2 linked regions of the Roseobacter denitrificans OCh 114 genome follow. The protein of the gene in region 1 interacts with the protein of each later gene in a pairwise test. Links are inferred from orthologs where the notes say so. Each region holds a gene or a part of one and is shown on either strand. Other genes may lie near its edges. The genes, in order: cheB and RD1_RS14065.

Region 1 (3,208 bases):
TGCGACGCTGGTTTTTGAAGCACTGGCAATGGCTTGCCCGTCGGTCGGGTCCTTTCTGTCGATCCACAACATGTGCGGCGGCATGATCGACACCTATGGTTCTGACGCCATGAAAACACACTGGTTGCCCAAGCTGTGTACCATGGAAACCGTATTCTCTTATTGCCTGACCGAACCCGGGTCAGGATCTGATGCCGCTGCCCTGCGCACGCGGGCGCAGCGCAGCAACTCAGGCTATGTGTTGAACGGCACCAAGGCGTTCATTTCGGGTGGCGGATATTCCGATGTCTACCTCACGATGGTGCGCACGGGGGATGCAGGCCCCAAGGGTATTTCCGCCGTACTGATTGAAAACGGGCGCGAAGGTCTGTCTTTTGGCGCCCTCGAAAACAAGATGGGATGGCGCGCGCAACCCACGGCACAGGTGCAGTTTGATGACTGCGCGATCCCGGCGGACAATCTGGTCGGGCAGGAAGGGCAGGGGTTTGCCTACGCGATGGCGGGCCTTGACGGGGGGCGATTGAACATCGCCGCATCCGCCCTTGGTGGCGCGCAGGCGGCGCTGAACGCTGCCCTGTCCTATACCGCGGAGCGCAAGGCATTCGGGCAACGGCTGGATCAGTTTCAGGCGCTGCAATTCAAACTGGCGGATATGGAAGTCAAGTTGCAGACCGCGCGGATATTCCTGCGTCAGGCCGCGTCCAAACTGGATGCTAAAGCTGCGGATGCCACAAAATATTGTGCAATGGCAAAGCTTTACGTGACAGATGTTGCATTTGATGTGGCCAATCAGGCGCTGCAACTGCACGGCGGATACGGCTATCTTGCAGACTACGGGATCGAAAAAATCGTGCGGGATTTGCGCGTGCACCAGATTCTGGAAGGCACAAACGAAGTCATGCGTGTCATTATTTCGCGCCAGATGATCGCTGAACACGGGGCCTGACGGGCGTTTCACCGCTTTTTAGGGACTGCGATGCACGACCATTAAGGCTCAATTTACATCTGTGCGGCATGTTTGGACAAGTGCGTGTCACATCAGGCATGCTTTGGGACCCCAAACGGAAAAGAGCATGGTTTTGCACAGCGATACGAACGAGCATCAATCTCACGTACCGGCCAAGAAGGTCTTGATTGTTGACGATTCGCGTGTGATCCGGATGTGGCTGCGCACAGTATTGGCCTCGGACAGACGCCTAGAAGTTGTCGGGGAGGCAAGCGATGCCGTTGAAGCGCGCGATTACATCCGCGCCAATCCGGCCGACGTCATAACGCTGGACATCGAAATGCCGGGGATGAGCGGTCTGGAGTTTTTGACGCGCCTGATGCGCGCGCGCCCTATGCCGGTTGTCATGCTGTCCAGCCTGACAAGCAAAGGCAGCGATGCGGCTGTTCAGGCGCTTTCACGCGGTGCGATCGACTGTATTTTGAAACCGACAGATGGGTATGACCTTGATCTTTCGCGCGACATTTGTGAGCGGGTCTATCAGGCGGCCTGCACGCGTCCGGCTTCCCTGAAAAGGGGCGAGGCGACAGAAAAACCAGCAGATGCGCCCATGATGCAGCGCGCTTCCGCGCTGGGTCAGCCTTGTCGCAGGGGGTCGCTGATCTTGATTGGCGCATCAACAGGCGGCGTGTCAGCCTTGGAAGCCGTGTTGCCAAAGCTTGACCCTGACGGTGCACCCGTCGTCATCGTTCAGCACATGCCCGGTAACTTTCTTGAAAGCTTTTCCCAAAGGCTGGACAGACAACTGCCGCAGAACGTGAAACTCGCCGAAGAAGGCGTGCCGCTGCGTCGGGGTGATGTGATCCTAGCGCCCGGGATCGGAAAACACACGGAAGTCGTAAGGCGCATGGATGGCTGGCAGTGTCGGTTTGTTGCGAATGATCCCGCCGCCTTGCACTGCCCATCGGTTGATACCCTGTTTTTATCCGCTGTTTCCGAAGCTAAAAAAGTGTCCGTTGCGATCCTGACAGGTCTGGGGAAGGATGGTGCGCAAGGCATGTTGAAATTGGCAGAGGCTGGTGCCACCACATTCGGCCAGGATGAGGAAACATCCGTGGTTTACGGCATGCCGCGCGTCGCTTTCGGTCTGGGCGCTGTCCAGCATCAACTGCCAATCCACAAAATCGGTGAAGCGCTGCGAGAGAGCAAGAACGCATCGGCACGAACAGCGCGCAGAACGACCAAGGTACCTTTGCAATGACAAAAAACCGTCAACATATAACTCAGGGTGAACGTGCGGTTTCCGCTGATCCTGATCGGGCAATCTCCACAATTCTAGGGTCTTGCGTTTCATGCTGTCTGTGGGACCCGGTGGCCAAGGTAGGTGGTATGAACCACATGCTTTTGACCGTCAGCACCAGAAGCTCGGGTGTTTGCAATCTGGCGGGTATCAACGCGATGGAATTGTTGATCAACGATATTCTGAAACTTGGCGGCGAACGGCGTCGCCTGCGTGCAAAGGCCTTTGGCGGTGCGCGTATGGTTGCCGGTCTGAGTGATATCGGCTTGCTGAACAGTCAGTTCACACTGGATTTTCTTCGAAAAGAAGGGATTGACTGTGAAGGACATTCACTCGGCGGAGACTCGGCGCGACACATCATGTTCTGGCCCACATCAGGCCGTGTCATGCAAAAAGTAAGAGCGGACGAAGTGCTACCCAAAGAAGTACCCGTACCGTCCCAGCCAAGTGGAAACGATTTGGAACTGTTTTGATAATGTGCTTTCAACGGTTGGCGCTCTTTGCCTGAACACGGTTGCGCATGTTACCGGTCGCGATAAGACGGAGAGTGCCGAAGGGACGGAATGGTGAAATCACTGCCGCTTGCCAGTATATCCATTTGTGATATCCAAGGGTAAAGACGATAAGATTTGACGCAAGATCAAGTAGGTGTCTGAGATTAGCACCAAATCACTACTGGGCCCGCCGTTTGGCATGTTAGGCAGCTGCCAAACAGAGCTATTCAGATATTACAGTAGCTTAGCGACAGTTTTGATAGCTGAATTTGTGTATCACCGGGATGAGTTGGACCATGGGAGTGGTCAGGTGTACGGGATTTGGCGGAGTAAGTTTCCGCCACTATATTTCTGAGACCAGCTAAACCGGTGCTGGCATTGACGATGTGATGCAGGGCGTGAAGACTGAGATCGAGGCGTGCCAAGCGGATATGTCATAGCAGTCGAGTGTTACCCTGCCAAAATATA
Region 2 (3,319 bases), 780 kb from region 1 along the record:
AAGTGAGCGCGCTGACCACATTTTGGCTCGCGCTCGGTTGCATTTCCGGGGGAGGCTGTAAGTCATCAACCGTCAACGCAATGATGTCAGAAACGGCGTCAACAAGCAGTCCGGTCATGCTTTCCTCGTGGTTCACGACGATAATGACGTTTCGATCAGTGTGCTCCCTCGGGCTTAGGCCCAATCGTTGCGCTAAATCCATGACAGGTAGTACTGTACCACGCAGGTTTATCACTCCCTTCATATAGCTGGGAGCATGAGGTAAGGGTGTTGTTCTGGTCCAACCGCGAATTTCTCTTACAGACATGATATCCAGGGAGTATTCTTGGTCTGCGAGCTGGAACGTCAGGAGTTCCAGAGTCTCCGGCGTATCTTTTTCACTCATGATGTTGCTCCTGATACAGTAGAACTATGCCCAGATATGTTTGAGCCGATTGCGTTTGTGATAATGTCTGACGTGTCCAAAATCAGAGCGATCTGGCCATCTCCGAGAATAGTAGCGGCGGCTATCCCAGGGGCGCGATAGAAGCTGTCATCCAAACCCTTGATGACGACTTGTCTCTGGTCCTGTATGCTATCGATTATGAGAGCAGCGCGGCTTTCGTCTTCATGTGCGATCAAAAGGACGACTGACCCTTCGTAGTCATCAATGGGGCCCCGGTATCCCAGTTCTTCGCCTAGATCGAAAAGAGGCACAAAGCCACTTCTTACCCTGACAACGTTTGCGCCGGGGCGGACCATCTCAACATCATCATTACTGAGTGTTAGCGTTTCAATCACCACATTCAGGGGGAGGACAAGGGTCTCATCTGCAACCTGAACAACCATTCCGTCCAAGACGGCCAGAGTAAGTGGCAAAGATATTGAAAAAGTAGTGCCTGAACCCGGTGTCGACGAAATCGTGATGCGGCCGCCCAGAGCTTGAATCGCGGTTCGTACAACGTCCATCCCCACGCCACGACCTGAAAGGTCTGACACAACTGACGCCGTCGAAAACCCCGGCAGGAACAGCAAGTTGTCAATTTCACTTTCAGACAACGATGCGTCTTTGGGGATCAACCCTTTGTCGATAGCAATTTGCAAAACCTTTGGGCGGTTAATGCCAGCCCCATCATCGGCAACTTCTATCACCACCCGTCCGGATCTGTGTGCAGCCGTAAGTTTAACCTGGCCTTGGGCTGGTTTGCCAGCCGCAAGCCTCGCGTCTGTTGTCTCCAGGCCATGATCAACTGCATTCCTGATCATATGCGTAAGAGGATCGGCCAGACGCTCGATAACTGTCTTATCGACTTCGGTTCCCTCGCCATTGGTGACAAGGCGGACGTCTTTATCAACGGCGGCCGATGACTCTCGAACGATTCTCGACATGCGTTGAAAGAGGGATTTAACCGGCTGCGCGCGGATCATCATCACGCTGTCCTGGATGTCACGGGTCAGTCGCTGAAACTCTTCCAGCCCGTTCATTGCGTCTGAGTGCGGAGATAACCCCGAGCTTTCAAGGCTCTGCGAGAGCATCGCCTGATTGATTACCAATTCGCCAACAAGGTTCACCAAACGTTCAATTCTGTCGAGATCCACTCGAACGACTGATTTCGCCGGTGCAGCCGGGGTGGGTGTTTTCTGTTCGGCTTTCTGTGGTGCCACGACCTTTTCTGTTGCTTCTGGGGCTGGTTTGGAGAGTTCCGCAATGGGGTCGGGTTCCGAAACTTCTTCCACCTTGGCAGCCGGTGTGGTCAATTCACTGATCGGGTCCGCGTCGGCGGTGCTGTCTTCAGAGCCGTTCTGTTCTTCCTGCGTGTCTTCATCGTCGACACTCTTGATGTCCAAGAGACAAAGTCCCTCTACAAATTCAAATGCTGCCGAGATTTCAGCTTCTTCAACATCCGTTGTAAGCTCAATGTGCCATGACAGATATGCATTTTCGGGGGCGAGGCTCGCCAGTTCAGGTACCTGATCCGTTTTGCACGTAACTTTACACTCACCCATTTCATCCAGTGCGCGCAGGATTTGAAAAGGTTCGTTTCCTGTTTCGTAAAGCTCATTCTCCGGTTTAAATGTAATCTCATATCTGGAGCTTCTTGGGCCTTCGTCTTCATCAAAAGTCAACGGCGGCAACAGGTCGAGAGCATCCCCCTCATCGGCATCACCCAAATCGAGATCAAACGATAAAGCGGCAGGTTGAAAGTCAATTTCCTCTTCGACTTCCTCTTCTTCGGGTATCGCGCCGTTTTCGCCTAGCAACTCATCCAACAGTGCAAGGAGCTTGGAGGTTTCATCCTCCGGAAGCGTGCCGGCGTCACGGCTGATGCGCACGAGATCAGAGAGATGATCCGAGCATTGAAAAAACAATTTGAGCGCATTCGCATCCGCGACCATGCGCCCAGCTCGGATTTCATCAAGCACCGTCTCGAACCGATGCGCAAATCGGACAAGCGCTTCCAGACCAAATGCCCCGGCACCGCCTTTGATGGAGTGAACCGCTCTGAACACAACGTTGATGGTTTCAGGATCACCCGCGCCGTCATTGAGAGCTTCGAGACCATCCTGCAGCGCTTCCAGTAGTTCTTCGCATTCAATGAAGAAAGACGCTCGGATTTCCGCCATAGGATCATTTGAATCAGTCATTTCAGCCTCTTACCCGGCAACCATTTGGAGCGCTTTGACCAGCTTGTTGGGGTCAAACGGCTTCACGATCCATCCGGTGGCACCAGCACCGCGCGCGCGCGCCTTCAGCTCAGGTGCAGCCTCAGTCGTCAGCACGAGGATGGGCGTGGCGCGGTGTTTGTCTTGTTCGCGTACGGCGTCAATGAAACCGAAACCGTCCATGCGCGGCATGTTGATGTCGGTGATAATCGCATCGGGCTCAAGCCCTTCGAGCACCTCAATGCCGTGGATGCCGTCGTCAGCGGTATGGACAGTGAAGCCCGCGGGTACGAGGGCCAAACGGATCATGTCACGCATCGTGCGACTGTCGTCTACGGCAAGAATTTCGAGTGTCATGGACGCCCCCTTGTGATGGATTCTGGTGTCATACCCATCACGCGCATCTGATCGAGCACCCGATCTGACGCGTTGGTGATGGTAATTTTGCGATCTTCAGATTGCGCAGTCACGGCGGCGGATATCATCGCCTGCATGCATAGAGCCCCAAAGTGCTTAACCTCGGTGAGGTCGAGGACGACCTCCTTGTCCTTGCAATCGCGTAGGGTTGCGGTCAGACCGGATGCTGCGGCCAGATCCAATTTGGGACCTAAAACAATTGGTTCGCTCATTCTATCCCCGCAATCGTGCTGGTTTTCGACATGTACATACCGGTCTC

Evidence for each region.
Region 2: the proteins of cheB (region 1) and RD1_RS14065 interact in binary tests that used the Escherichia coli proteins (3 or more experiments, as listed by UniProt). The link is inferred for Roseobacter denitrificans OCh 114 from one-to-one orthologs.

Annotation. Positions count from the first base shown.
Region 1 is NC_008209.1:2,147,590-2,150,797, forward strand. What follows is about bases 259-3,140. They hold cheB (chemotaxis-specific protein-glutamate methyltransferase CheB), read left to right. Parts: upstream 259-1,073; coding sequence 1,074-2,207; downstream 2,208-3,140. Other genes in these bases: RD1_RS10345 (acyl-CoA dehydrogenase family protein), read left to right, coding at 259-946; RD1_RS10355 (chemotaxis protein CheD), read left to right, coding at 2,336-2,719. In the rest of the region: more of RD1_RS10345, read left to right, coding at 1-258. UniProt on the Escherichia coli protein: Involved in chemotaxis. Part of a chemotaxis signal transduction system that modulates chemotaxis in response to various stimuli.
Region 2 is NC_008209.1:2,927,335-2,930,653, reverse strand. Bases 4-2,996 are described here. They hold RD1_RS14065 (chemotaxis protein CheA), read right to left. Parts: upstream 2,626-2,996; coding sequence 382-2,625; downstream 4-381. Other genes in these bases: RD1_RS14060 (response regulator), read right to left, coding at 2,635-2,996; RD1_RS14070 (chemotaxis protein CheW), read right to left, coding at 4-385. Also shown: more of RD1_RS14070, read right to left, coding at 1-3; more of RD1_RS14060, read right to left, coding at 2,997-3,000; RD1_RS14055 (STAS domain-containing protein), read right to left, coding at 2,997-3,272. UniProt on the Escherichia coli protein: Involved in the transmission of sensory signals from the chemoreceptors to the flagellar motors. CheA is autophosphorylated; it can transfer its phosphate group to either CheB or CheY.